3 regions of the Desulfofundulus sp. TPOSR genome follow, and region 2 is predicted to be linked to each of the others. Evidence: riboswitches for the same ligand, from Rfam matches in the RefSeq annotation. Region 2 holds a riboswitch; each other region holds the start of a gene.
The links. A riboswitch is a leader RNA that binds a small molecule or an ion and turns the genes downstream of it on or off. The one in region 2 is predicted to bind cobalamin.

Region 1 (9,708 bases), on a different contig from region 2:
TGCGGTGAATGTCTGGCGAAATGCAAGCTGGGAGCCATTGTTCCCGCTTAAAGGTGACATATTAAAACCAGGCCGTGGTGGGGCCTGGTTTTGATCTGCCCGTAAGACGGTCAAAAAGCAAGGGAGGTAAAAAGCTTGAAAGAAAAACAAAACATTTCCGTGGAGCCCCGGGTTTTAGAAGCCGTGAAGCAGGCTGCGGTTGATGGCCGGCTGACCTGTACGGCGGCCCGCCGGCTGGCCGGGGAACTTGACGTGCCGGTCCGGGTGGTGGGCGCGGCGTGCGACGCCCTGGGCATCAAGATAAAAGCCTGCGAGCTGGGTTGTTTTTAGGGAAAAATAATACGTTCCGGATGGGTATAAACATTCATTCTCTCCCCCCGGGCAAATCCCACTATGGTAATACCAGTCTCTTTCGCCATTTCCAGGGCCAGGTCGGTGGGCGCGCCCCGGGCAATAAGGATGGGGGTGCCCATGCGGGCCACCTTGATCAGGATTTCCGCAGAAACTCGGCCGCTGAAGACCAGAAGTTTATCCTTTAATTCCATCTCGTCCAGAAAAGCGCGGCCAAAGATTTTATCCACAGCGTTGTGGCGGCCGATGTCCTCGTAAAACAGCAGGCGCTGGCTTCCGGCATACAGGGCTGCGCTGTGGGTGCCGCCGGTGGCTTGAAACAGGGCGGCCGTTTCTTCCAGCTCCCGGCTGAACTCAAGGATTGCGCCGGCCCTTACGGTCAGGGGTGAAGTTACCGGTGATATGCCCCGGGCATCATTGACAAAATAAAAAGAAGAGCGACCCCGGCCGCAGCAGGTGGTGATGTAACGCTTTAAAAAATGCTGGCGGGTGGGAACCGGCCCGGAAGTTTCCACCCAGATCAGTCCTTCTTCGGGCCGGATAAAGACGTCTTTTAAGTCCGTGCGCTTTTGGAGGATGCCTTCGGAGCAGAGGAAACCCACCGCCAGTTCTTCCAGGTTGCCGGGGGAACAGACCAGGGTAACCAGTTCCTCGTCGTTTAAAAATAAAGTAACCGGAACTTCCCTTGCCACTTCATCTTCAACGGTCACCATACGGTCGCCGGTTACTTTTTTCACCATGACGGTGGTGGTTTCAGGTACGGCCATGGGTTTAACCTCCTTTACTCATTAAACCCATTTTATCTTTCCTGGTTTTTTGCTTCAACTGTAAAGGCAGTGTTGCAAGCGTTTTTGTGTCCCGACCTTACATACGGATGGAGGTGTTGGCCATGTGGCGGGTAGGTATTCTCACGGCCAGTGACAAAGGGTCCCGGGGTGAACGGGAGGATAAGAGCGCGCAGGTAATCCGGGATATGGTGGCCGGCATCGGGGGAGAAGTGGTGTCTTACCGTATTGTGCCCGATGACCTGGATGTCTTGAAGGAAGCACTTATTAAAATGGTCGATCAGGAGAAGCTGGACTTGATTTTAACTACCGGGGGTACAGGCTTTGCCCCGCGGGACAACACCCCCGAGGCAACCCGGGCGGTTATCCAGCGGGAGGTGCCGGGTATTCCCGAGGTGATGCGCTACGAAAGCCTCAAGAAGACTCCCCGGGCCATGCTGAGCCGGGCCGTAGCCGGCATCCGTCACCAAACGCTCATCATCAACCTGCCGGGCAGTGCCAGGGCGGTCAGGGAGTGCCTGGAAGTGATTTTGCCGGCACTTGCCCATGGTCTGGAAATACTTACCGGTCGGGGTGGCGAGTGCGGGGCGGATTAAGGGGAGTTCTGCCCGCGGTAAAAGCTTACGGCCGGATCATTGAGCTTTTCCGTGTAAAACGTGACTGACGGGTAACTTTTATTTTGCATGTATAAACCATTTTTTTATGGGGAAAATGTTACTAGAAAGGCTAAGAAATGTTTGGACAGGAAGTCATGATAATAGCTTAATGGAGGGAGAAAATGCGAGATAAAATCAGGTAATTTCCTTTGAGCGGTTAAGAAGGGGGATTAGGTCCTTTGAGAAAAGTTGCTTTTTGCCACTCCCCCTTTATATTATAGTACTTGGGTATTAGCACTCGGTTTAAATGAGTGCTAACAATAGAGGAAACCAATCTCTTATCTTAAAGGAGGGGTTTTAGGTGAAGATTAGGCCATTAGGTGAACGGGTGGTTGTCAAGCCGCTGCCCAGCGAGGAGAAGACCAAGGGGGGCATTGTGCTGCCTGAAACCGCCAAGGAGAAGCCCCAGGAGGGGGAAGTGGTGGCGGTAGGTCCTGGCCGCCTGCTGGAAAATGGTACCCGTGTACCTATTGATCTCAAGGTGGGGGACAGGGTTTTGTTCTCCAAATATGCCGGCAACGAGGTCAAGATAGATGATGAAGAGTATCTGATCATGCGTGAAGCTGACATCCTTGGGGTTATTGAAAAGTAAAAGTAACCGGTGCTCTGGAACGCGTGATCAAAATATCTAAGGAGGTCGAGGAAATTGGCTGGTAAAGAGATTATTTTCCGGGAAGACGCGCGCCGTGCCCTGGAAAGGGGCGTCAATGCCCTGGCTGAAGCGGTACGGGTTACACTGGGACCAAAGGGCCGCAACGTGGTGCTGGAGAAGAAGTTTGGTTCTCCCATGATCACCAACGACGGTGTGACCATTGCCCGGGAAATTGAATTGACCGATCCCTTTGAAAATATGGGTGCCCAGCTGGTTAAAGAAGTAGCCACCAAGACCAACGATGTGGCCGGCGATGGTACCACCACTGCTACTGTACTGGCTCAGGCCATTGTCCGGGAAGGTTTGAAGAACGTGGCTGCCGGCGCCAACCCGATGATTATCAAGCGGGGCATTGAAAAGGCGGTAGATAAAGCCGTAGAGGCCATCAAGGCAGCCGCCAAACCGGTGGAAAGCAAGGCTGCCATTGCTCAGGTAGCTTCCATTTCGGCCAACGACCCGTCCATCGGCGAATTGATCTCTGAAGCCATGGAAAAGGTGGGCAAGGACGGTGTAATTACCGTCGAGGAATCCAAGGGTATCGGCACCACCCTGGAAGTGGTGGAAGGGATGAATTTCGACCGGGGTTACATATCCCCGTACATGATCACCGATACCGAGAAGATGGAGGCCACCCTCAACGATCCCTACATCCTCATTACCGACCGGAAGATCAGCGCCGTGGCCGACCTGCTGCCCATTCTGGAAAGGATCGTGCAGGCGGGCAAACCGCTGTTGATCATTGCCGAGGATGTGGAAGGTGAGGCTCTGGCTACCCTGGTGCTGAACAAGCTGCGCGGCACTCTGTCCTGCGTGGCCGTCAAGGCTCCTGGCTTTGGTGACCGGCGCAAGGCTATGCTGGAGGATATCGCCATTCTTACCGGCGGTACCGTAATCAGCGAAGAGCTGGGCCTCAAGCTGGACAAGGCCACCATCGACATGCTCGGTCGGGCCTCCAAGGTACGGGTGAAGAAGGAAGAAACCATTATTGTCGGCGGTGCCGGTTCCCAGGACAAGATTAATGCCCGGATCGCCTCCATCAAGAAGCAAATCGAAGAAACTACCTCCGACTTTGACCGGGAGAAGCTGCAGGAGCGTCTGGCCAAGCTGGCCGGCGGCGTAGCGGTCATCCAGGTTGGCGCAGCCACTGAAACTGAAATGAAGGAGAAGAAGCTGCGCATTGAGGACGCCCTGAACGCCACCCGGGCTGCCGTGGAGGAAGGTATTGTTTCCGGTGGCGGTGTGGCCTATGTGGCAGCCATCAAGGCTTTGGACAATATTGAAACCGCCAGCCTGGATGAAAAAACCGGTGTGGACATTGTGCGCCGGGCTTTGGAAGAACCGCTGCGGCAAATTGCCAACAATGCCGGTGCGGAAGGTTCCGTGGTGGTGGAGAAGGTCAAGGCCCTGCCCGATGGTATGGGCTTCAACGCCCTGACCGGCGAGTATGTGAACATGATTGAAGCCGGTATTGTGGACCCGGCCAAGGTTACCCGGTCCGCCCTGCAGAATGCCGCTTCCATTGCCGCTATGATTCTGACCACTGAAACCCTGGTGGCGGAAAAGCCGGAAAAGGAAAAGGATACCGGCATGGGCGGCGGCATGCCTCCAATGTAAGGTAAAACGAACATTGAAAAGCCCCCGCGTTATTTGCGCGGGGACTTTTTATTTTCCGGGCAATCCTTCTGGACAGCGTATACCTGTTGTGCTATAATTTAGGCAATTGAATAAAGTGGACGGGTGCTCCCTGCCGGAAAGGGCAGGGATAGAGGGAAGTCAGTGAAAATCTGACGCGGTGCCGCCACTGTGAATGGGGAGTCCGCCACACAAAGCCACTGGTCCAGCACTCAGTTAATTTGATTCTGCTGTGATTGAGGTTAGCTGATGATAAAGATAAAGTGAGGGAGAACGGAAATAAGCAGGGCTGAGTGCGGGGCTGGGAAGGCGTGGTGGGGCAGTGATCCATGAGCCAGGAAACCTGCCCGTTCCAATTCACCGCTCGTACCTACGGTCCATGGGGAGGTGAAGCCGCTTGTAAGCCGTCTTTCCCCTGTGCCCGTTGCGGACAGGGGTTGTTTACTTTCAGCCGACAATTTTTAAGAATAGGTGCTTTATCCCGAGGGATAGAGCTTAAAAACGACCTGTGTGGTCCAATGCCGGGGGAGCTCTTTCAAAGGAAGGGGAAAACTTGAAAGGGTGATGATCTGACGGCAGAAAGGACGTGCCTATTCAACTTCTTGTTACCCGACACCGGGAAAGGCGGTGGGGCTAGTCCTTTTGTTCCCGGACTACAGGCGTTTATCCCCCCGTGGAGGTCGGGGGGATTTGTTTTTGAAGAGTATTTTTTCCCAAAGGGGGTCATGTGTGTGCATTTAAGAATCCTTGCCCTGCTTTTATTGTTCACCTACTTTATGATTTTCCCGCAGCAAAATGCCTGGGCCATGCATATAATGGAAGGTTTCCTGCCTGTGGGATGGTGTGTTTTCTGGTATGTCTTGAGCTTGCCCTTTCTTATTGTTGGCATCCTTTCCATTCAAAAGGTGGTCAAGGCCAGCCCGGGAACAAAGATGCTGCTGGGTCTGGCCGGTGCCTTTGCGTTTGTGCTTTCGGCCTTAAAACTACCTTCCGTTAGCGGCAGCTGTTCCCATCCCACCGGTGTAGGCCTGGGGGCCATGCTTTTCGGACCTGCGGTGATGAGTGTACTGGGCTGTATTGTCCTGCTTTTTCAAGCGTTGCTGCTGGCCCACGGTGGTTTAACCACCCTGGGGGCCAATACCTTCTCCATGGCTGTGGTGGGGCCCCTGGTGGCCTACGGACTCTTCCGGGCCGGGCAGCGGCTTGGCCTGCCCCGGTGGTTGACGGTTTTCCTGGCCGCTTCCCTGGCTGATCTGGCTACCTATGTCACCACGGCCATACAGCTGGCGGTAGCCTTTCCCGCCCCGGTGGGGGGAGTGGTCCAGTCTCTGGTTGAATTTCTTGTTGTCTTTGCCTTTACCCAGGTGCCCCTGGCCATTAGTGAAGGGCTCTTAACCGTGGTAATTTTCAACTTCCTGGTAGCTCATAACTGGCAGCAGCTGGAAGAATTACGGGTCGTATCCCGGGAGGTGTAAAACATGAGTCTTACCACCAAAAACATGGTGTTAATTTTGATTGTTCTGGCACTGGCGGTTTTCCCGCTGGCAGTCAATAAACATGCGGATTTTGGCGGAGCCGACGGGAAGGCGGAGGAATTAATCGGAGAACTCAATCCCGGTTACCAGCCATGGTTTGAATCCCTCTGGGAACCTCCCAGCGGGGAAATTGAAAGCCTGCTCTTTGCCCTGCAGGCAGCTCTGGGTGCGGGGTTCATTGGCTATTACATAGGTTACTGGCGGGGGCGTAAAAAATCCCTGGCGGAGCGGCAAGAGTAAACGTACTCATATGAGGGAGCGGTACGGGTGTTCCAAGTAGATCAATATGCCTACAGCAATAACCTGCGCCGTGTACATCCGGGGGAAAAAGTTGCCTATGCCCTGATCACCATGATCATCTGCATGGCCGCCCCCGGCATCCTGGTGCCCCTTCTGGTTATGCTGCTCATGGCGGCCACGGTAATCCTGCGTGCCGGCATTCCCGCCCGTATTTACGTTAAACTCCTGTGTGTCCCCCTTGGTTTTTTGTTGGCCGGTGCACTGACCGTGGCCCTGACCGTATCCCGGGTACCCGATCCGGCGGTGCACGGGCTGACATTTTACGGGTTTACCGTGGGAGTGACCGTACCCGGCCTCCAGCGGGCCGGCTTCCTGCTGGTTAAATCCCTGGGGGCCGTTTCCTGCCTTTATTTTTTGTCCCTGACCACACCGGTGGTGGAGATTATTTCCGTACTGCGCCGGTTGAGGGTCCCGGCAGTGTTTATTGAATTGATGGGCCTCATTTACCGGTTTATTTTCGTGATCATGGATACGGCGGAAAAAATGTATGTTTCCCAGTCATCCCGCTGGGGGTACGCCAGTTTAAAAACGGCGTACAACTCCCTCGGGCAGCTGGTGTCCAATCTGTTTATAAAGTCATATTACCGGTCCCAGGCCCTGTTTACCACCCTGATGGCCAGGGGTTATACGGGGGAAATCCGGGTTCTGGAGAGGCCTTTCCCCCTGTCGAAGAAAAACCTGGCTTTGATCGCCCTGGTGGACGTGCTTTTAGTGGTGCTCGCCCTGGTGACCTGGAGGTGGCCCTTGTGAAAGAGTTCATTCTCGAGGCCCGTGATGTTCATTTTAACTACCCGGATGGAACTCCCGCCTTACGGGGAGCAACCATGGCCATTGCCAGGGGATCTAAAGTGGCGGTGCTGGGTTCCAACGGGGCGGGTAAAACCACCATTTTTCTTCATTTTAACGGTATTTTGCGTCCCGGGCGGGGCCAGGTGCTTTTTGCCGGCCAGCTGGTGCGTTACGACCACCGCTCGCTGATGCAGCTGCGCAAAAACGTGGGAATTGTTTTCCAGGATCCCGATACGCAGCTTTTTTCTGCCAGTGTCATTCAGGAAATTGCCTTTGGCCCGTTAAACCTGGGCCTGTCCAGAGAAGAAGTGTTCCGCCGGGTGGAAGCGGCCATGGCGGCTACGGAGATCACTGACTTAAAGGATAAGCCCACCCACCTGTTGAGCTACGGTCAGAAAAAACGGGTTTGCCTTGCCGGCGTCCTGGCTATGGAGCCACAGGTGTTGATCTGTGACGAACCTACAGCCGGCCTGGACCCGCTGCACGCCGGTCAGGTAATGGAACTTTTTGAACGCATCAACCGGCAGGGTACCACGGTAATCCTCGCCACCCACGATGTGGACCTGGCCTATTCCTGGGCCGATTATGTGTTTGTGATGAGCCGCGGCGCCGTGGTGGGGGAAGGTTTGCCCGAAGAGGTTTTTCGCGATGAGCGGCTTTTGAAACAGAGTGATTTAACCCGCCCCTGGCTGGTGGAGATCCATGAGCAGCTGAGCCGCAGGGGATGGCTGCCTGACGGTTTACCCTTGCCCCGCACGAAGGAACAGCTTTTTGACTATATGCAAAGGGTTTCCGGTTCAGGGAAGCCTGCTTTAGTACATCTTTTCCCCCGGGAAAAAATGCGCCCGGAATGTGCATCATGCAGTGTGGGGAGAAAATAATATAGGCCCTGGCGATACCGGCTATGAGTGGATGAAGTAAATGCTCCCCAAAAAATTGGGGATAATTTTTTTCTGGAAGGGGGGAGAATAAGGGGGGAGGGGAAACGGATGCCCGTAAATGACAAGCGCAAAATAGCAGTGGTGGGTGTTGGTGCGGTCGGGTCCGCCACCGCCTACGCGGTCATGATGAGCGGCCTGGTCAGCGAACTGGTGCTGGTGGATATCAACCGGGAGCGGGCCGAGGGAGAGGCCATGGACCTGGCCCACGGTGCTTCGTTCATCAAACCCATTCGCATTTACGCCGGCGAATATGAGGACTGCCGCGATGCCGACATCGTCATCTTTTGCGCCGGGGTCAACCAGAAGCCCGGCGAAACGCGCCTGGACCTGGTGCAGCGTAATTTTGCCATCCTGAAGGATGTTCTTGTCCGCCTCCTGCCCCTTGAGGAGCACGGGGTGTTCTTAATGGTAACCAACCCGGTGGACATTCTTACCTACGCGGCGTTGCGTTTGACCAACCTGCCTCCCAACCGGGTGATCGGTTCCGGCACGGTCCTGGACAGCTCCCGGTTCCGCTACCTGCTCAGCCAGTACTGCCAGGTGGAACCCCGGAACATTCACGCCTATGTGGTAGGCGAACATGGAGACACGGAAGTACCCCTGTGGAGCCTGGCCAACATTGCCGGCATGCCGGTGCAGGAATTCTGCTGCTGGCGTGGTGTTCCCTGCCTTGATCCCGGGGAAATCACCCGGCGGGTAAGGGAGGCCGCCTACGAGGTTATCGCCCGCAAGGGAGCCACTTATTATGCCATTGGCCTGGCGGTGAAACGAATTTGCGAAAGCATTTTAAGGGATGAAAACTCCATCCTTACAGTATCCGGCCTGGTGGATGGCGAATACGGGATCACCGGCGTTTGTCTCAGCCTCCCTTCCATTGTAAACCGGACGGGCAGGGCCCGGGTGCTGGCCGTGCCCCTGGCTCCCCAGGAAGAAGAAGCCTTACATCATTCCGCCCGGACGCTAAAATCAATTATAGGCCAGCTGGATTTGCCGTAAAGGGTGCCGTATGGCTCATATTATGTAAACAAAAGAATTTACTATTGCTTTTTTTTGTGGTTTTGATATAATAACATATGCAGCTATTTAGATGCGCCTGTAGCTCAGCGGATAGAGCGCCGGCCTCCGGAGCCGGGTCTTGCGCAGGTTCGATTCCTGCCAGGCGCACCAGGATAAAACCCGCAGGCCCAGTAAAATCAAGGGCTTGCGGGTTTTCTAATTTTCCGGGGGAGGGCCGGGGGCGGCTTCGTATGGTTCCCCTGAAACCCGCATGTTTCCTGGGGTTGCCGGAAGGAAAAACCCGGTGTGTCAGACAAAAATTCAGACAAACAGAAAACCAGTCTGCCTGCGCCCAACCGCTGAGGCCGAAGTCCATGGGCAAAAACATTTCCTTGGGCTGGTTTTGCCGCCAGAGGCGCACGTAGCGACGCACGGTTTCTCACTGCCCTGGTAGTTGTGCTCGTCTTTTAGCCGTTCAAAAATACGTTTGGCTGTATGGCGCTGTTTGGGTGGGCGCTGTTGATCTTCCTCCAGCCACTGGTGTATGATGGGGAGGAGTGGAGTCCGAGGCAAAACTGGAGGCGCTGAAAGCTCGCCATGCCGGGGCCGTTGCGCTGGCAAACCTGCTGGCCGCCTACGTGCAGGCCGGGAAGGACACCGTCGAGCTGGAAGCGGCCATAGCGGAGGCGCTGGGCGGGAAGCAGGTGCAACCGGCCCAGCAGGCCCAGCCGAACGGCCAGGCGCAGGCCGCCGGGGACGGCACGGAAACCGGCACCTTCACGGTGCTGGAAGTCCGGTCCGGCAAGTCCCCCGGCGCCGTCAGGGCCTACTGCCAGGCCATAGACGGCACCAAACACGCCGTCTACGCCAAAAACGGCGCTGGCCAGGCTTTGGCCGGTGCGGTGGACAAGACGGTGGAAATTAAATACCGGCAGGGCCACAAGGGGCTGATTGCCCTGGGCGTCCGCCTTGCCGGTTAGACCGGCCTGTGGTAGAATGGGGGCGAAGGGAAGTGAGCGGGATGGCGGAGATTCTTTATATCCCGGAAACCTTGCGAATGAAGCTGGGCGA
Region 2 (9,708 bases):
CGTGTATGAGACCGGGCATAAGGGAAGGATAGCCGTTTTAAACCTGGCCGGGCGGGTTTTTATGTCCGAACTTGATTGTCCCTTCCGCAAGGCTGACCAGCTGCTCGCCCAGCTGGAGGGGATAACCAGGGTGATCCTGGTGGATTTTCATGCCGAAGCCACCTCGGAAAAAATGGCTATGGGCTGGTATCTGGCCGGACGGGTATCGGCAGTTTGCGGTACCCATACCCACGTCCAAACGGCCGATGAACGCATTTTACCCGGCGGTACGGCCTACATTACCGACGTGGGTATGACCGGTCCCCGGGATTCGGTTATCGGGGTTAAAAAGGAGCTGGTGCTGGGCAAGTTTCTCACCCAGTTGCCCCGCCGCTTTGAGGTAGCTTCCGGGCCCTACCAGTTCAATGCAGTGGTCATCGATATTGACGATGAAACCGGTGAGGCGCGGGAAGTGAGGAGGATACAAAATTTCGAATAATCAGAAGTTAGAAAAAAGATTCCAAAAGGGTGCGTCATAAAAAAGGAATTTTTTTGACCTTAGCGAATATATAATTTATGAACTGCAGCAGGTGCCGGAAAAATATTTCCACAGAAGAAGGAGGTCTTTCGTGCATGGAAGTATTAAAGGTTTCAGCAAAGTCCAACCCAAATTCTGTCGCTGGAGCCCTGGCCGGAGTTCTCCGTGAGCGTGGCTGTGCGGAAATACAGGCCATCGGTGCCGGTGCCCTCAATCAGGCCGTAAAAGCGGTAGCCATTGCCCGGGGATTCGTAGCGCCCCATGGAATGGACCTGATCTGCATACCTGCCTTCACCGATATTATAATTGACGGGGAAGAAAGAACGGCCATCAAATTAATAGTTGAACCCAGATAAAAACTTAAAATTATAAATTTTGTGCAGGCGGCCTGTTTATTCCGTTTGATGGATAAACAGGTTTTTTAGTTTATTCACGGGAGTGAAATGGACGTGGACTGGTTGATGCTGCACCACCAGAGCGTGGTGGTAGATGCCCATTGTGATGTACTTACGGCTATGGAGATTCAAAACCGTCATTTATCGGAGGAGGGAAAGGGCGGGCATGTGGATTTAAACCGTTTGCGCCGGGGGGGCGTCAATATTGTATTTTTTGCCGCCTTTATTGCCCCGGCTTACCGGGAGCGGGCCGTGGCCAGGGCCATGACCCTTATTGACCGGTTTTATGGTGAACTGGAAGCCAACGGGGAAGAATTAATGATGATTACCTGTTTTGAGGACATTACGGCGGCCCGGGCGGCCGGTAAAATTGGTGCCCTTCTGGCCATAGAGGGCGGGGAGGCCCTGGGCGGTAGTCTCGAGGTCTTGCGCATGTTTTACCGCCTGGGGGTGAGAAGCCTCACCCTGACCTGGAACGGGCGCAACGAACTGGCCGACGGGGTGGCCGAAGAAGAGACCAGGGGTGGTTTAACCCGTTTCGGCCGGGAGGTGGTGCGGGAAATGAACCGGTTGGGGATGCTGGTGGATGTCTCCCATTTATCCGAGGCCGGTTTCTGGGATGTGCTGGAAGTATCCACGGCGCCGGTAATTGCTTCTCACTCCAACACCAGGCATATCTGCAATCACCGCCGCAACTTGAGCGACGACCAGATCCGTGCTCTGGCCGCCCGCGGTGGAGTAATAGGGCTGTGCTTTTGTCCCGAATTCGTCCATCCCTCGGAGCCTTCACTGGACAAATTGCTGGATCATCTGGATCACATGGTCGCCCTGGGAGGGGTGGGCTGTGTGGGAATAGGTTCCGACTTTGATGGTATTAAAAATGTCACCCCGGGACTGGAAGATGTCTCCCACCTGCCCTCCTTAACCCGGGCCCTGTGGCAACGGGGGTACCGGGCCGAAGAGATTTCTGCCATCCTGGGGGGTAACTTCTTGCGGGTATTGCATCAGGTTTTACCCGGGCAGGAACAACCGCCAGTCGTGTCGAATGAGGTGAAATAATTGCCCTGTGACCTGCACGTACATACCACCGCTTCCGATGGTACCGACGCTCCCGGAAAAGTTGTGGAAAAGGCCTGGAGGGCGGGTCTTTCGGCCCTGGCCATCACCGATCACGACACCGTTGATGGCCTTCTTCCCGCCCTGGACGCAGGTACAAAGCTTTCTTTTCCGGTTTTGCCTGGAGTGGAGCTGAGTACGGAGGAAGAAGGCCACGAAATACATATCCTGGGCTATCTTTTTCAGATTGACCATTCTGAACTGCTGGCCCGTCTGGCCCTTTTTCGCCGGGCACGGGTGGAACGGGTGGTAAAGATGGTGGAGCGGCTCCGTTGCCTGGGAATACCGGTGGAAGTGGAACAGGTGCTGGAGCTGGCCGGGGAAGGGGCGGTGGGGCGCCCCCATGTAGCCCGGGCGCTGGTTCAGATGGGGGCCGTGGCCACGGTGGGGGAAGCTTTTGAGAAGTACATCGGCAAGGATCGGGTGGCCTATGTGCCCAGGTACAAGTATACCCCCCGGGAGGCGGTACGTTTGCTTCGCCGGGCGGGCGGGGTGGCGGTGCTGGCCCATCCTGGCCTGGCCCGTTGCGATCACCTCATCCCCCGGCTGGTTGCCGAAGGGTTACAGGGTCTCGAAGTATTTTACCCGGCCCATTCTGAAGAGATGGTGTGGCATTACGAAAGGCTCTGCCGGCGTTACCACCTGGTGGCCACCGGTGGCTCCGATTACCACGGTTCGGACCACCGTGAGTATAACCGCCTGGGGGCGGCCACGGCACCAGATGAAGTAATATCTATATTACAGGAACTGGCCCGGCAAGGCCCGGGAACTTAAACTTGTTGTCGAACGGGGTGGGGACATGGAAGTAGCTCAGCGTATTAAAGGTTTGGAATCGGCCATTTTTAACGAGATGGAACATTATAAGAAACAGGTAGAGGCCCGGGGAGTAAAGGTGATTAATCTGGGTGTGGGCAGCCCGGATCGTCCCCCGGCCCCCCACATCATTGCCGCCCTGCACCGGGCAATTGATAATCCAGTTAACTATCGCTACCCCCTGGAAGGCCTGCCGGCCCTCCACCGGGCGTTGGCTCGCTGGTACCGTCGGCGCTTTGGGGTAGAACTGGATCCGGATTATGAAGTGCTGGTATTAATGGGTTCTCAGGACGGTCTGGCCCATATCGCCCTGGCTTATATTAACCCGGGGGATGTGGCCCTGGTTCCTGATCCGGGCTACCCCATTTATGCCTGCAGCATTCTCTTAGCCGGCGGGGAAATCTACCCCATGCCCCTTCTGGCCGAAAACAATTTCCTGCCCGACCTGGCGTCTATCCCCGGGGAAGTGGCCCGCAGGGCCAGGTTGATGTGGCTCAACTACCCCAACAACCCCGTGGCCGTTTCGGCCAACCGTGAATTTTTTGAGCGGGTGGTCGATTTTGCCCGCCATTACGGTATTCTGGTCTGCCATGACGCAGCCTATGCCGAGCTGGCTTACGACGGCTTTAAACCCATGAGTTTTCTGGAAGTTCCCGGCGCCAAAGAAGTGGGTGTGGAGTTCTATTCCCTGTCCAAGACCTATAATATGGCCGGCTGCCGGATAGGCTTTGCCGTGGGCAACCGGGATGTGCTGGCCGCCCTGGCCCGCATCAAGTCCAACATTGACTACGGTGTATTCCGGGCGGTTCAGGAGGCGGGCATTGCGGCCTTAGAAGGTCCCCAGAGTTGCGTGGAAGAGACGGCTCGCACTTACCAGCGCCGGCGGGATGTGCTGGTGGACGGGTTGGCCCGTTACGGCTGGCATATGCCCAAACCCAACGCCTCCATGTTTGTCTGGGCTCCCCTGCCGGCGGGATATACTTCCTCGCGGCAGTTTGCCCTGGAATTGCTGGAGCGGGCAGGGGTGCTGGTCATTCCCGGACTGGCCTTTGGAGCCATGGGGGAGGGTTATGTGCGCATAGCCCTGGTACAGGAAGAGGAGTTGCTGGCCGAGGCCGTGGAACGCATTGGGAGGGCCTTTTCCTTCCGGTAGCCCTTCGTCTATTGCCACCAGGGGCAGCATATACTAAAACCAGACCTGCTGCCTGGGGTGGTGGCTCGATGGATGTGCTTGAAATGCAACGGCGGATCCAGGAACTGGAGGAGAAGGTGGAACAACTCCGGTTGAGCCGCCGGGTGTTGATGAATTTAATTGAACGGATGGATAAAGAAAAATCTGCCATCCTGGCCCAGCTGGAAAAGGAGAACAAGCGGCTGCACCGGGTTAATTACCGTTATGCCCGGTCCCTTTTACGAAAAAATTTGCAAATCCTTGAGCTGGAATCGAGACTAAAGGATTACCTGTCCAGGGATTCTGTTGAAGCGAGGCGACCGGACTCTCGCGGCGGTTAAGCCGGTTTCATACCGCCTTCGCAGTGCCGGCGGGATCCGGTCCACAGCGGGCCGGGGTGTACATCTTACACTTAAGCACCGGTGTAAGCGGGGACAAGCCCCGTTTAAGTTGTGCTTGAAACTAAAGGTTTAGGAGCGAATATTATGCGTATTGCTGTAGTGGACGGGCAGGGCGGCGGTATTGGCAAGCATATCATGGAAAGGTTGCGCCGGGAATTGCCCGAGGAGGTGGATATTCTGGCCCTGGGAACCAATGCCCTGGCTACTTCGGTGATGCTCCGGGCCGGTGCCAACGAGGGGGCCACCGGCGAAAATGCGGTAATTTACAATGCGCCCCGGGTGGACCTGATCGTGGGTCCGGTAAGTATTCTTTTCCCCCACGCCATGATGGGGGAGTTAACACCGGCCATGGCCGCGGCCCTCGCCGCGAGCCCGGCAAAAAAAATTTTGTTGCCCCTGGTACGGGGGTCCGTAGAACTGGTGGGATTGCGTACCGAACCCCTGCCCCACCTGATCGAAGAATTGGTCCAGCGCGTAAAGGAATACGTAGAAAAATTTTAACTGTGAAGAGGATTTTCTTTTAAAATAGCGAATTAGCCAACAAAGTGATTATCCAGCCCGCAGGTGCCCCAAAGGGGAGAATAGGGAATCAGGTGAAAGTCCTGAGCGGTCTCCGCCACTGTAACCGGGAAGCAGCCCTGCAATGCCACCGCCAGGGAAGGCGTGGGGCAGGCGATGATCCGGGAGCCAGGATACCTGCCTGCGGGTGCCTTTGACCCCTTCGTGAGCAAAGGGGCATGGCGTCGTTCGGGGCTAGGGACTGGCCTGGCACAAGTTTCCCCGGTCTTTCGAAGGCTGGGGTTTTTGTTTTAAGGGGTGTGGTTATGGCTCTGGTGCTTGTTCTTGGCGGTGCCAGGAGCGGCAAGAGCAGTTTTGCCGAAAAACTGGCCGCATCAAACGGTTCAAGGGTTGTTTATGTAGCTACGGCAGCCGCCGGCGACGATGAAATGGCCCGGCGGATCGCTAATCACCGCCGGCGCCGCCCTGCCGGATGGCTTACTGTAGAAGAAACCCACCGGCTGGAAAGGGTGATCAGGGAATACGAAAGAAAGGCAGGCGTCCTTTTAATCGACTGTGTGACCATGTGGGTTACCAATCTCTTGCTGGATGAAAACCTGCCCGCCTCCGGCGGTGCGGTGGAAGACAAAGAAAGTTTTATCCTGGAACAGGCCCGGCAATTGGGCGGGACGGCAGCAGCCTCCCCGGCCCGGGTAATTATGGTAGCCAATGAGGTGGGATTGGGCCTGGTGCCGGACAATGCCCTGGGCCGTTCGTTTCGCGATGTGGCGGGGCGGGTAAACCAGATCCTGGCCCGGGAGGCGGAGGAGGTTTACCTGGTGGTGGCCGGTTTGCCCGTGGAGATCAAATCCCTGGTATTTAAAAGGAGGTAGCTTGCATATGCTGGCCAGGACCATTATGGTGCAGGGAACCGCTTCACACGTGGGCAAAAGTGTCCTGGTGGCCGCCCTTTGTCGTATCTTTTACCAGGATGGCTATCGTGTGGCTCCGTTTAAGTCCCAGAACATGGCCCTGAACTCTTTTGTAACCCGGGATGGGGGTGAAATGGGCCGGGCTCAGGTGGTGCAGGCCGAGGCTGCCGGGATAGAGCCGCATGTGGACATGAACCCCATTTTGCTCAAGCCCACGGGGCAGGCCTCCTCCCAGGTGATCGTCCTGGGCCGGCCGGTAGGAAACCTTTCCGCCCGGGAATATCATAACGGCTATGCCCAAAAGGCATGGGAAATTATATGCCAGGCCCTGGACCGGCTGCGCCGGTGTTACGAGATCGTGGCCATTGAAGGTGCCGGAAGCCCGGCCGAGGTCAACCTCCAGGCTACGGAAATTGTGAACATGCGGGTGGCCCGGCTGGCGGGGGCGCCGGTACTGCTTGCCGCCGATATAGACAAGGGTGGCGCCCTGGCCGCAGTGGTTGGCACCCTGGAATTGCTTCCGGAAGAGGATCGGCGGCGGGTAGCGGGGATCATTATCAATAAGTTTCGCGGGGATTTAAAACTCTTCCAGCCGGCGGTGGACTTCCTGGAAGCAAAAACAGGGATACCGGTGGTGGGGGTGGTTCCCTATTTTGAAGGTTTCCGGGTGCAGGAAGAGGATACGGTTTCCGAGGAAAGCCTGCGCAGAAGCCGGACGTCTTCCAGGCGGGAAGTGGAAATTGCCGTCATTCACCTGCCCCATATTTCCAATTTTACTGATTTTGATCCCCTGGAGGACGAGCCCGATGTGAATGTGCGTTATATTGGGAAAGGAACTCCTTTGGGACGGCCGGATCTGATCATCCTTCCCGGAAGCAAAAACACCATTGAGGATCTGGTTTCTTTGAAGCGATCGGGCCTGGCCGGCGAAATATGCCGGTTGGCCCGGGAAGGAGTACCGGTAATCGGCATCTGCGGCGGCTTCCAGATGCTGGGCAAAGAGCTGGCCGATCCCTATCACACCGAGTCCAGCATTCCCAGAATAGAAGGACTGGGATTGCTGGATATCAGCACCGCCTTTGAGCCGGAAAAGGTGACCACCCAGGTGGAGGCCACAGTCAGCGGCAGGGGCCCCCTTTTATCACCGGCCCGGGGACAGAGGGTAGTAGGTTACGAGATTCACATGGGGCGCACCCGACTGGGGCCCGGGGCTGTACCGGCCTTTCACATTCACCGGCGTTCCGGGGAAGCGGTGGACTGCCCGGACGGGGCGCAGGACGAGCAGGGGCTGGTCTTTGGCACCTATATCCACGGCCTGTTTGACGACGATGGTTTCCGCCGGCAGCTGCTCAATGCCCTGAGATTAAGGAAGGGGCTGGCTCCCCTGGAGCAGGGAGGTACCAGCCACCTGGAGCAGCGGGAACGGGATTATGACCGGTTGGCCGCTGTAGTGCGGGGAAGCCTGGATATGGGCAGGATTTACCAGTTCCTCGGTTTGCCGGGACCCAAGAGCAGGGGCTCCATGGCCGGGGCGGTATGAAATTCTCTACAAGAATGAGTTTGGCCCCCCAGCACTCACCGTTGCCGGAGTTCTTTAATTAGGATGGTTGCTGCCTAATATGGACTTTCAATCTCCGGGCAGGTATATGGATCCGGTGAGTGCTGGGTCACCGGAGCGAGCGGGAGCCAAAACAGGGTAGTTGGAAAGTGGGGATAACTCAGACGAGAATGCATGGAAAGGGGCGACAGGCCTGGGTGTTTGGACTTGTGCCAGGTAACGGGACATGCTCGTAATAGTTGCTGCTTATATGCTGGATCTGCTGGTGGGAGACCCCCGCTGGCTTCCCCACCCGGTAGTGATTATAGGGAAAGTCATTGCCGGTTTGGAAAAATTCTTGCGCCGGGTAGCCGGGAGTCCCCTTTCCCTGCGGATCGCCGGGGTGGTCCTGGCAGCCGTGGTGGTGGGGAGCAGTTACCTGGCTGCGCACTTTTTGATCCGCCTGGCTGCCCTGGTGCACCCCTGGCTGGCCCTGGGGCTGGAGGTCTGGCTCATTGCCACCACCTTTGCCGTCCGGGGGCTGGCCGGGGCGGCCCGGGATGTACTGCTCCCCCTGTCCCGGGGCGATCTGGACCTGGCCCGCCAGCAGGTAGGCTTTATAGTCGGTAGGGATACGCACGCCATGGATGCCCGGGAAATGACCCGGGCTACGGTGGAAACGGTGGCTGAAAACATTGTCGATGGTTTTGTATCCCCCCTCTTTTACGCCCTCATTGGCGGAGCGCCCCTGGCCGTAGCCTACCGGGCGGTGAATACCCTTGACTCCCTGGTGGGCTACCGAAACGACCTGTACCGGGATCTGGGCTGGGCCTCGGCCCGCCTGGATGATGTGGCCAATTTTTTGCCTGCCCGCTGGACCGGGTTGTTGCTGGTGGCGGCAGCCTGGCTTTCCGGGCGCCGGGCCGGGGAGGCCTGGCAGGTTATGAGAAAAGATGCCCGGCGTCATCCCAGCCCCAACAGCGGCATTCCCGAGGCAGCCATGGCCGGCGCCCTGGGGGTACGCCTCGGCGGGCTGAACTATTATGGCGGGCAGGCTTCCTTTCGAGCCTATTTAAACGAATCCGGCCACCCGCCGCTGATAGATCACATCCGCCAGGCGGTGGACATGCTCTACCTTACCGCCGCCCTGGCCGTAATAAACGGCCTGGCGGTGAAGTTGGTCTTTTGCTCACTTTTATAAGGAGGTTACACTCTTTTGAAGATCCCGCGCCTTTTGATTGCCGCCACCCACAGCGGGGCCGGCAAAACCACCCTGGCCACGGCTCTGATGGCCGCTTTTACCCGGGCGGGTTTTGCCGTCCAGCCTTTCAAGGTGGGCCCGGATTATATTGATCCCGGCTACCACACTGCGGCCACGGGACGGATTTCCCGCAATTTGGATACCTTTTTTTTGGGGACGGCCGGAGTACGGGAGGTGTTTGCCCGCGCCGCTTCGGGGGCAGACCTCTGTATAATCGAAGGGGTCATGGGTCTTTACGACGGCAAAGGGGCTACGGAGCGGGGCAGTTCGGCGGAGGTGGCTAAAGCCCTCGAGGCTCCGGTTTTGCTGGTGGTGAATGCCCGATCCATGTCCCGCAGTGCAGCCGCCCTGGTTCTGGGCTACCGCCTTTTTGATCCCCGGGTGCGGTTGGCCGGAGTGCTGCTCAACCGGGTGGGCGGCCCCCGGCACTACGTCATGCTCAAGGAGGCCATTGAAAAACAGGCTGGTGTTCCCGTGCTGGGCTGGGTTGGCCGCCGGGAGGAAATATCCCTTCCCCACCGGCACCTGGGTCTTTTGCCGGCGGTGGAAAAGAACGCCCTGGCTGATCACTTGGAGCGGCTGGTGGCGGTCCTGGAGGAAGGGGTCGATCTCTTCCGCCTGCTGGAAACAGCCCGGGCGGCGCCGCTGCTGCCCGAAACCACGCGGAAAATTTTCCCTGCCGCACCCCTGCCCTCCCGGGTGCGCCTGGGGGTAGTAAGGGACGCCGCCTTTAACTTTTACTACCAGGATGGGCTGGAGCTCCTGGCTGCTCTAGGAGCGGAAATCGTTTTTGTCAGCGCCCTTGCCGATCCGGCTTTACCCCCGGAGCTGGACGGCCTGTACATTGGCGGCGGTTTTCCGGAAATGTTTTTAGAAAAGCTGGCGGCCAACAAAGGGTTCCTGGAAAGTTTGCGCCGGGCTTTTCACCAGGGTATGCCCGTCTATGCGGAGTGCGGCGGGTTGATGTATCTTTGCCGGGCCATTTGCGATTTTGAAGGCCGGGAGTATCCCATGGCCGGCTTGCTGCCGGGAGTATGTCGCATGCATTCCCGGCGGGTGGCCCTGGG
Region 3 (9,708 bases), 130 kb from region 2:
TCTGCGGCTATGGCGTGGATGTGATCCTCCCCAAAAAAGTCTTCTTCGCGGATCTTAACCGGTCCACCCTTCAAAATCGCGGGCAATTTTTCCCAGAGCCGGAATGTGCCCCGCAAGGTTTTCAAAACATTCTCCTGCGCCAGGGGGGAACCGGTTCGCAAATAAAGGTTGCTGATTTCAGCATTTTGATAAGCACCGTTAACTTCCACGAGGAAACCAAGCTTTTCCAGACACTTGCAGATGATGCGGGTGATCCGCAGGTTTAAGCCCAGTTCACGGGAAAGCTCAACGACCGGGCGCGGAGCTTCCAGGTGGTCAAAAAGGCCGGTTTCAACGGCCGCCGACAGAAGGCAAAACACTTTATAATTTACGGCGCAATTATTTAAGCGTGAATATAACGGCTGAACGTCGACAAATGGCTCCTGGCCAAACACATCCTCTACTGCTAAAAGTTTTCCGCACATAATTGTTTTCCTCTTTTCAAAATGTTTTTCATTATGTTTAACCACCGAACAGGAGGTCTAAAAGTTCTTCCCGCAGTACTTCCGCGGGCGTACCCTGGGCCCAGATGCGACCCTCCTTCATTAAAATCAGCCGGTCGCAAACTGCTGCCGCCGTTTTCAGCTCATGGGTCACCATCAGGGTGGTCAGGTGGCGGGAGCGGTGGATTTCACTGACCAGGGTCATGATCTCCACCCGCGCCCGGCGGTCCAGGGCCGCGGTCGGCTCGTCCAGAAGAAGGATCTCTGGCTCCTGGGCCAGGGCACGGGCAATGGCCACCCGCTGCTGCTCGCCTCCTGAAAGATGGCCGATGGGGCGAGTGGCAAGGTGGCTCATGCCTACCAGCTGCAGCATGCTGTCCACCACCCGCCTGTCTGCTGGTCCGGGCCGGCGCAGCAGGCCCAGGCGGCCGTAGCGCCCCATCATGACCACTTCCCGCACACTCACCGGCATCCGGGGATCAATGTTCTGAATTTGCGGCACGTAGCCAATCCGCCGGCGCAAAAAGGCCGGGCAACCCTTTTGAAGCGGGTAGCCCAGCACTTCCACCCGCCCCTGGAGGAGTTTACCCAGCCCGTTCACCAGGGTGAGGAGGGTAGTTTTACCGGCCCCGTTCGGCCCGATGATGCCGACCAGCTCGCCCTTTCCAACTGACAGCGAAACGCCCCGTAAAGCTACATCTTCACGGTAGGAAACGACGGCATCTTCTATCTTTATTAGAGCAGCCCCGTTGAACATCCCATTTTCCGGAATACTGTTCCAGCGTCCGGCGAGACTAATTTCACTTTGCCTCCTTAAGCGCATCCAAAAGCAACTCCACATTTTTGTCCAGGGCGGCGCTCCAGGTATCCGTTTGCGGCAACCCTCCCGGGAAATTGGAGATGGTCACCTGTGCCGCCCCCAATTCTTTCGCCATACCTTTGCCTGCGTCCGGGCCGCTCTGCAGGTTATCCACCACCAGCTTTACTCCCGCCTGTTTCCCTTTGTTGATAAGCTCCTGCATTTTCTGCGGGCTAAGCTCCTCCGGCCGGCCATAAGTAGCCACCACGTCAAAGCCGGCCCATTTTAAAAACCCCTGCTGCATCTCGGAACAGAGTACCTTCACGCCGCCTGCGCCGGCAGCCTGAAGCCTGGACAGGGTTTCTTGGCCTTTTGCCTCAATCTGTGAAACCAGGCGGTCGGCATTTTGCTCATAATAAGCCCTGTTAGATGGATCTTTTTCCATCAATATTCCGGCAATTTTTGTAACCGCCTCCTTTTGCACCGGGGGTGCCATCCAGTTGCCGGCCACGGCAACTTCAACCACCTGCAGGTCCTTATTATGCACCGATCCTATCAGTTCTTTGGTAAACATCTTCCCCTGCCAGTCGTGGCGCAAAAATAGCCTGGCCTCGGCCAGCTTTTGCACATCGCCCGGCTTCAGGTCAAAATGCCCCGGGCAGGCAGCAGGGGGGACAATATTCACGGTCTCTACTTTATCACCGCCGACATTTTTGACAATATCAGCAATCAATGACGTACCCGTAGCAACTTTTAGCTTCGGACTTTCTTTCGCCGCACATCCAGAGATAGCTAACAAAAGAATTACCAGAATAATTGCCGTAATGCGCGAATAAACCCTTTTCAACGCGATTGACCCTCCTCCATTGTAAATGTTCAGTGAACCAGCCTGGGTGCCGCCCAGCACTCACCACAATATGGCTCTGCTCCTGATATTTCAGGTTCAATTGGTACCTCTGGTTTTACGAAGACCTGGTATATCCAGTAAGTGCTGGGTCCACGCTCACTCCCTGGCTTCCGCGCTGACAGCATTCCATATTTATTCCCGGTTAACTTTTTAAAACGGGTTTACGTGCTTTCAAAACATATTTCTCCCTTGTATTGATAATTTCAATCTCCACTAGTCCGCACTTCCTGCACAATTCCTGCATTTTATCATCGTCGGGAATCAGATCGTTGGCGACCACCCCCCCTAACGACCGGTGCAAATCGTTTACTGCCTCCCTGCTCATGGGATGGCAGATGACCAGCCTCCCGCCAGGCTTTAAAATGCGGGCCATTTCGGCCAGCGCACGGGGTTTATCGGTAACATGAGGAAAACAGGAGTTGCAGATGATCTCATCGAAAGTATCTTCCTGAAATGGCGTACAGCTTATGTCCGCCAGTACAAATTCCACATTCCCCGGATTTTTCGCCCTGGCTCTGGCCAGCATCTCTTCAGCAATGTCCAGCGCCACCACTTTGCCTTCTGGACCGGCCGCTTCAACAAGAAAAGGTAAAAGAACCCCCGTACCGGTACCTGCGTCCAGAATAAAGCTCCCGGGTCTGATGGCAAGCTCATCGATGATTTTTTTCAACCGCTCCAATGTCTCACCGGTCAATAAATTGTCCCAAATGGGCGCCTTTTGGTTAAAATAATCCCGGTGTGCATCAGCCATCAACTTCCACCTCCCATATTAACGGCCGCGATAATTGGCTTTAATAACCTGCGGATAAAGGGAATCCCAGCCCCAAAAAACAAAAGCCACGGGCACCCTCCTTACCCTTTCTGGGAAGGAAACCGGGGCCTCCGTGGCCTTTTGTATCATTACCTTTTCGGTTGAGGTCCAGCTTGTCCGCTCTGATCCCGTCTTCGTTACGGGGCTAAAGTTTCAGCAAAATCGATATTCCTCAGTTTTTATGGTTGTGAACTAATAGTAGTTTGTTTAACTATTGCTAAACTATTGTTTAAACCATTGTAAGACAATTGAGAGAAAATGTCAATAAAAATTCTTTTGACATTCAACCATTTTAACTGTAAAATTGTAGAATACCATAAATTTTTTCTCCATAACTATATTCCCTGATGCGAAACAGCTTCCGGTAGGGAGGTTTTCTTGATGGCTTTGGATCGCCTAAACAAACGGGACAAAGCTGCTCTTAGCCGGTTTTGTAAGCTTATCCGGAGCACCCTCCGCCAAAATCTAGAAGAGGTCCGGCTTTTTGGTTCTAAAGCCCGGGGTGATGATGATCCATATTCAGACATTGACGTTCTTGTTGTGGTAAAAAACCGTCATCCGGAAGTAGATGATCTAGTTTTGGACGCCGCTTTTGAAGTCAGCCTGGACTATGACGTTGTTTTGTCCCCGGTGGTTTTTTCCCATAACGAATACTATGCGCCCCTTACCCGGAAAACCCTTTTTTACCAAAATACACGGGAGGAAGGGGTGCCGCTATGAAAGAAAACCTTGATTTGGAACTGGCTAAATACCGTTTAGACAGAGCCCGGGAAACAGCCGAAGAAGCCGATACCTTAATTCGTGAAGGCAAGCTTAAGGGTGCCGTCAACCGCCTTTATTTCTCGGTTTTTTACGCTGCCAGGGCTCTGCTTGCAACCAAACGGCTTGATTCCGCAAAACACAGCGGTGTAATTGGTTTATTCAACAAGGAATTTATTAAAACCGGGATTATCTCCGTCAATTCAGGAAAAACTCTTTCCAAAGCCTTCAAGTTCAGAAACGAAGGTGATTACCAGGACTTCCGCGAATTTAAACATGAGGAAATAGTGGCACTCCGAAAAGAATGCTCCGCTTTTATTGAAGAAGTAAGCACTTATCTTTCCTCGTTTTGACCATTAGAAAGCGCGGTTTGTTCCGGCATCTTTCCTATTTCCAGGCCCCGGCCCGGCGCAAAAGGCTTGCCGCCCATAGAAAAGCATTTTCATAAATCACTTCCCGATCAAGCGGTTCAAGAAGGGCGACCTGCCTGATCCTCTCATTAACTTCCTCCACGCCTACCAGTTCCACGGGCAAGCCCTCTTCCCCGGCTTTAGTCACGGTTTCCGTTACTAATTTGTTAGGAGGCATAAAACACCAGATCTCGTAAGCTACCTGGTATTTCATCTGCATTTGTTTTTCCGCAAAATCGGCATAGCGTAGGAGTCCTTCAACTTTTTTCCGGACCCGGCGCAACCGGGTGGACAACTTTTCTTTTTCGGCAAAATGATAAGTGCTGGAAAAATCCATCCCGTATAATTAAAGCCGTCCACTTCCAGGAGTTGGTTTCCCTTTTGATGGCGCCGATGGTCGCCGCGCAGGGAATGTAAATCAGGCACATGGCCATAAAGGCATAGGCCGAAAGAGGAGTCCAGTGCTGCTGGATGATGGGGATTAAACTTTCTGCTTCCTCGCCAACACCGTAAATGACACCGAGAGTACCGACCACCACTTCTTTAGCTAAAAGGCCAAAGATCAGGGCAACAGCAGCCTCCCAGGTACCAAACCCGGCAGGGGCAAAGACGGGGGCAAAAATGGCACCCAGATGACCGATCAGGCTTTCCCTGCTGCCGGGTTCCACGCCCCAGGGTAGCACAGAAAGAAGCCAGATCAGGATTACCACGCTGAAGATGATTGTACCGGCCTTACGCAGGAAGGCACTGCCTGCCTGTACCGTTCCAGCAGGGCATCAGCCAGGGAGCGGCCCACCTGCCAGGCCGCACGGCTGGGAACAGCCTGGGGATCGACGGAGTAAAAGTTGCGCCCGGTAGGGAGAATGTCGGCCATGCCACGGGTAGGAGCTCCCGAAGGTCCAGGAGGTACAAAACCCCCGGCTAAAGAGTTGAGGCAGTTGTCCAGTTCCTGCTTTGTTGCGGCCAGAACCGGCACCAGCGTATTGACTGTGTATTCAATGACCCGGCAAATCTCCTCATTTTGTTTTCCCAGGAGCTTTTGCACTATAAAGGGTGCTTCATTTACCGTATAACCGCCATTTACGAAGGCTTCCAGCGCTATCCCCCGGCTACCCAGCTCATCGTTTCCGGTCGCATACAGGAATACCGGCAGGGCTACACCACCCTGGTTTTCTATTTGTCTAAAAAAGCTTGTAATGTGTCAGGAGGAGGTCATAATCCACTTCTTCCAGGAACTTCTTCTGCCTGGTTTCCTGCGGGTTTAAAAGCATAATGTTGATCCTGTCCTCATTAACAGGAGACACCATCCGCACGCGCCTTTCAGAGTACCGGGAATAACTGTAAATTAAGCTGCCGCCCAGAGCACAAAAAGAGCCACTGGACCCCCACTGGTTGGCCACCACCAGGTGCATTTGTTCGGCTATCCTGGCTTCCCAGATAAACTGGCTTTTTTCATCATTCCAGAGGGCGGGAACGCAGAGCACATCCACCCCCTGTTTGGCCAGACTCTCCAGGCTTTCCGGAAAAAACAGGTCATGCCCCAGTAAAAGGCCCACCCTGCCAAAGGGGAGGTCAAAAAAACGAAAATCTTCCTGCCCGGGACGAGCCCATTCCCTGTCGAACGGACTCAGGTGTATCTTTCTGTATTTTCCCAGTAACCCCGCCGGACCGATCAACACGGCGGTGTTAAACAGTTGACCGTCTTCCCTTTCCAACACCCCCATCACCACATACAGATCCAGCTTTTCTGCCTTTCGGACAACCTCCACGGTAATAGGGCCGGGAACCGGTTCGGCCAGTTCTCCTGCCTGTGACGGTTGAGATATGGCCCCTGTTACAGCAAGTTCCGGAAAAACAACCAGGTCGAGCTTCATCCTCCTGCGGGCGGCCAGATCTGCGGCCTGGTCCAGGAATGATAAAATGCGCCGGGTATTTCTCTCCAGCTCTCCAGCCCGTGGAGCAAACTGAACAGTGGCTACGGCAAACTCCTTACCTGCGGACAACCCCAGCAGCGCCTCCGGTTCAAATTGGGAAAAGGTATCCAGCGTTATACCGGCATAGAATTCCGGCCGCCTGTCGCCCAGCAGGACACCGGCCCCGGAGGTAAAAAATCTTCCGTTTTTTAAAGGCAACGTGCCATAAAGGATGGTGTCATGCGCAGACTGTACTTCCTTTAAAACGCTGCCGTCGGGGCCAATGATAAACGATTGTGAGGCATTACAGTTCATCGTCTTATCCTGACCCGTACGGTTACAGGCCAGTACATAAACTCCGTTTTCCAGAGCCCGGGCACGCCAGAAAACTTCCGGCGGGTAGTGATGGGGCGGCCAGTTGGCCGGGATCAGCAGCACCCGGGCACCTTTCAGGGCAGCCATTCGCGCCGCCTTGTACCAGTATGTATCGGCACAGATGAGCACACCCACTCTACCAAAGCAGGTTTCTGCCACCAGCACGGGCAGGTTACCCCTGGCCGCCCAGAGATTTTCCTTAAACGCAGGGGCCAGCTTTCGATGCTCACCCATTACCCGGCCGTCGGGGCCTATGAGCACTGCGGTGTTATAATAAATACCCGATTTTAAATCCACTTCCGGCAGCCCCAGGCAGATATAGACCCCGTACCGGCAGGCCAGGGCACCGAACAATTCCGTGGTCGGGCCGGGAACGGTCTCCACAAAGAGGGAAATGTCTCTTCTGCTTTCAAAGGCATAACCCGTGGTGGCCAACTCGGGATTTACAATGATCCGGGCACCACCGGCAGCAGCCTCTTCATTTAAGGCCAGCAACCGCCGCAGGTTATGTTCCTTATCTTTCCACTTGATGGCCGCATGAATTAAAGCCACCCTGACTTCTTCCGGCATATTTAACACCTCATCAAGAAACTTCTTTTCCACCCGGAAATTTCCGCCCGTCCGGCCAGATACAATGCCGGGGTTCCTTCTGGCAATCAAAAACGGGCAATCAAAAACCCCCGCTACGCATAAAGCGGGGGCATGGAAAATCAGACCTACCACCTCCCTATCCGCGTAGGCAGCATGGCTTAATGAACGGGGCAGGTCTCCTGGCTCGGGTTCATCGGAACTCCACGTCTTCCCATCCAACACTCAGCCATGCTATGGTTCCCTCAGCCGTAACCTTGATCTTAGCAGTAACCAATTTCTATCAAAGCTGAAAACAATCTTACTGAGTGCTGGACAGTGACATTATGTGGGTCCCTTCCCCCTCACAGTGGCGGGACCGCGCCGGATTTGCACCGGCTTCCCTTTTCAGCCTGCCCCCATCAGGGAAGCAGGACACCCCGTTACGCATTATTTCAGTTCTAAAAAGGATGATATAAAGACCCGCAAACTCAGCCCGTTGCATTAACAACGGGTCCACCGAAATCAAGTTTCTACGATGAAAATCCATTTCTTTGAGCCGTTACCTTTTTCCAGGAACCGCTATCGTTAAGCAGGCGAAAGCCGGATTGGATGCCCGGGGCTTTTGAAGATTTCCCCTTTCCCATAAAAAGAGAACTATCCGGTTCTCTTTTAAACGTCAGCTATGCGTAATCATGAGTTCCCTTGACTACCTTTACCCCAAACTTTTCCGTAATCTTTTTGGCAAGCTCGTCCACATCCCTGTAGGGACAGGCCGGCCAGGCGTTAACCATACAGGTAGAAAGGTGGATAACATCAAAATCTACATTCTTCTTAACACAACCGATGTTTGGAATCAATGATCTCCCTGGACATTCACAGGCCAGGAAACCCACCACATTTACAGCATCGTAATCCTTGAAATTACCCTCCAGGTCCCGGGCGGCTTTAAAACACTTCCACTCGCCGGGACAGCCATAACCCTGGGATACGTAGGAACCACAACTTACAATGAGTACATTCACCTTCCAAATCACTCCTTTTTTTGGTTTTGTTATAACATACCACTTATCATATGTCAATTAATTGCTTCATCACTTGTCAATAAATCCTTCCAAACGGGTTCACCGTACACCAAAAAGGCTCAGCGTGGCGCTGTACACCTTTTTGTCGTACTCGCCTTCCCGGCCCAGGGTTTCGTCGGCAACCCGGGTGTAAAAAAGCCAGTGCCCGGGATTGCTCAAGATAAACTTCACCCGTCCTGCATCATCAGTTTTTGCGCTTAGCCCCCAGTCATCTTCTTCCCGCAGGCTCCAGGTCGCCTTCACTTCTGTCCCCGGTAAAGGCCGGCCGCGGTAAAGAACTTCCAGAATTACTTCGTCCCCCACCCGGTAAGCACCGGGGGTAAGAATCAGTTCGAGGTCGTGGGCCAGGTTGATGATTTCCGGTGGCTGCACCACCGGGCCGCAGGTGGCACAGAAATGCCCCACCTGCACGTATGTCTTGGCATACTGGTAGTAGTAGCCCACTTCCCGGGCATCTGGGTAGTCTTTACGCGTCCCCCGGCGGTAAAAACCGTCCGCGGTAACCGCCACCGGCCCGACGTCGTTCTCCACCGTCACGGGCCAGAACCCATCCCGGTCGGGCGTAAACGCCACCAGGTGAAACCGGTCATCTCCCGGCTCCACTTTTAAGGGAAGCTTCTCCCCGCCGGGAGCCAAAACCCAAGCTGAAAGGTGCGCCAGATCCGCCAGGCCGTCCGGACGCATGGCGTGCCCGTAAAAAATCCGGCACCGGGTTTCATGTCCTTCGTGACCATGACTTCCCTCGGGCAGAACCCAAATTTCGTGACCCTGCACTACCTTCAACATGAAGAACTCCTCCCTTGGTTTAAGTGGTATACTTTTAATGAGAGGACCAATTTGCTAACATTCCTTAATTTTAAAAACACTCGCCCTGGAGGTGATTTAATGTCCTCCATCCCTGAGCACCTCAAGTTCACCTACGAAGATTACCTGCTTTTGCCTGAAGACAGGCGTTATGAAATCATTGGAGGCGATCTTTTCACGACTCCTTCTCCCAAGCGGGCGCACCAACAAATAAGCAGAAACTTAACTACCATCTTATGGTCCTACGTTAAAGAATTGTTCAGGCCTCCCGTAAGCTATACTGAGCAATCCTTACAGACCGGACGTCCCTCCTGTAAAAAGGCATGATCCTTCATCATTTCTTCGCCGCAGCGGCTGCAGGTTATCATCTCCAGGCAGAGCTCGGGAAGACGTATTTCTGAATCTACAAATTGCATTTCAAAAATTTCTTCCGCCGGGCCTTCCAGGATGTACTTCATCAGGGGTTCCTGGCGGTGGTAAAACTCCTCCCGCTCCTCTTCTGTAGCTACGCCGTTAGCCACCTTTTCCATGAGGGTTACAAAATCATCACCTTCCCTGCTCAGCACCCCTGCCTTTAAGCTTACCCGCAAAGCTTGCCGCTCTCCCATGCAGGCAAAGGTAAAGACGTATTTGCCGTTGTCCCTGTAGACGAAGTTCCTCTTACCAAAGGTGCAACCCGACATCACCTGTACTGCGTCAGCGGCACAGGTACGGTTTTCCACCACGGCCACCAGGTCGTGCCCGGGAACACCAGCACCCAGTTTTTCCAAAGCAACTTTTGTTGCCCGGTACCCGA

Region 1: linked by a shared signal. The riboswitch ahead of G7K71_RS16045 (energy-coupling factor ABC transporter permease) and the one ahead of cobU (bifunctional adenosylcobinamide kinase/adenosylcobinamide-phosphate guanylyltransferase) in region 2 are both predicted to bind cobalamin.
Region 3: linked by a shared signal. The riboswitch ahead of G7K71_RS11575 (carbon-nitrogen hydrolase family protein) and the one ahead of cobU (bifunctional adenosylcobinamide kinase/adenosylcobinamide-phosphate guanylyltransferase) in region 2 are both predicted to bind cobalamin.

What each region holds. Positions count from the first base shown of each region.
Region 1 is NZ_JAAOEF010000004.1:56,725-66,432, reverse strand. Features, by position in the region: gene G7K71_RS16075 (4Fe-4S binding protein) at 1-51, shown strand, start outside; gene G7K71_RS16070 (hypothetical protein) at 136-330, shown strand; gene fdhD (formate dehydrogenase accessory sulfurtransferase FdhD) at 327-1,118, opposite strand; gene mog (molybdopterin adenylyltransferase) at 1,241-1,732, shown strand; gene groES (co-chaperone GroES) at 2,094-2,384, shown strand; gene groL (chaperonin GroEL) at 2,439-4,058, shown strand; cobalamin riboswitch at 4,163-4,442, shown strand; gene G7K71_RS16045 (energy-coupling factor ABC transporter permease) at 4,808-5,551, shown strand; gene G7K71_RS16040 (energy-coupling factor ABC transporter substrate-binding protein) at 5,555-5,851, shown strand; gene cbiQ (cobalt ECF transporter T component CbiQ) at 5,879-6,661, shown strand; gene G7K71_RS16030 (energy-coupling factor ABC transporter ATP-binding protein) at 6,658-7,581, shown strand; gene G7K71_RS16025 (L-lactate dehydrogenase) at 7,690-8,637, shown strand; tRNA gene G7K71_RS16020 (tRNA-Arg) at 8,731-8,808, shown strand; gene G7K71_RS16015 (hypothetical protein) at 9,195-9,617, shown strand; gene G7K71_RS16010 (LA_3696 family protein) at 9,659-9,708, shown strand, end outside.
Region 2 is NZ_JAAOEF010000003.1:28,582-38,289, forward strand. Features, by position in the region: gene G7K71_RS10905 (TIGR00282 family metallophosphoesterase) at 1-478, shown strand, start outside; gene G7K71_RS10910 (stage V sporulation protein S) at 613-873, shown strand; gene G7K71_RS10915 (dipeptidase) at 961-1,971, shown strand; gene G7K71_RS10920 (PHP domain-containing protein) at 1,972-2,802, shown strand; gene G7K71_RS10925 (LL-diaminopimelate aminotransferase) at 2,828-3,994, shown strand; gene G7K71_RS10930 (hypothetical protein) at 4,063-4,353, shown strand; gene G7K71_RS10935 (DUF3842 family protein) at 4,498-4,914, shown strand; cobalamin riboswitch at 4,959-5,132, shown strand; gene cobU (bifunctional adenosylcobinamide kinase/adenosylcobinamide-phosphate guanylyltransferase) at 5,238-5,804, shown strand; gene G7K71_RS10945 (cobyric acid synthase) at 5,812-7,383, shown strand; gene cbiB (adenosylcobinamide-phosphate synthase CbiB) at 7,628-8,581, shown strand; gene G7K71_RS10955 (cobyrinate a,c-diamide synthase) at 8,597-9,708, shown strand, end outside.
Region 3 is NZ_JAAOEF010000003.1:159,097-168,804, reverse strand. Features, by position in the region: gene G7K71_RS11620 (methyltransferase) at 1-464, opposite strand, end outside; gene G7K71_RS11615 (metal ABC transporter ATP-binding protein) at 502-1,305, opposite strand; gene G7K71_RS11610 (metal ABC transporter substrate-binding protein) at 1,283-2,128, opposite strand; gene G7K71_RS11605 (class I SAM-dependent methyltransferase) at 2,331-2,939, opposite strand; gene G7K71_RS11600 (nucleotidyltransferase domain-containing protein) at 3,381-3,719, shown strand; gene G7K71_RS11595 (HEPN domain-containing protein) at 3,716-4,111, shown strand; gene G7K71_RS11590 (hypothetical protein) at 4,146-4,388, opposite strand; gene G7K71_RS11585 (nucleoside recognition domain-containing protein) at 4,426-4,851, opposite strand; gene G7K71_RS11580 (cobaltochelatase subunit CobN) at 4,872-5,213, opposite strand; gene G7K71_RS11575 (carbon-nitrogen hydrolase family protein) at 5,350-7,059, opposite strand; cobalamin riboswitch at 7,199-7,481, opposite strand; gene G7K71_RS11570 (CGGC domain-containing protein) at 7,707-8,048, opposite strand; gene G7K71_RS11565 (DUF4198 domain-containing protein) at 8,148-8,894, opposite strand; gene G7K71_RS11555 (FmdE family protein) at 9,188-9,708, opposite strand, start outside.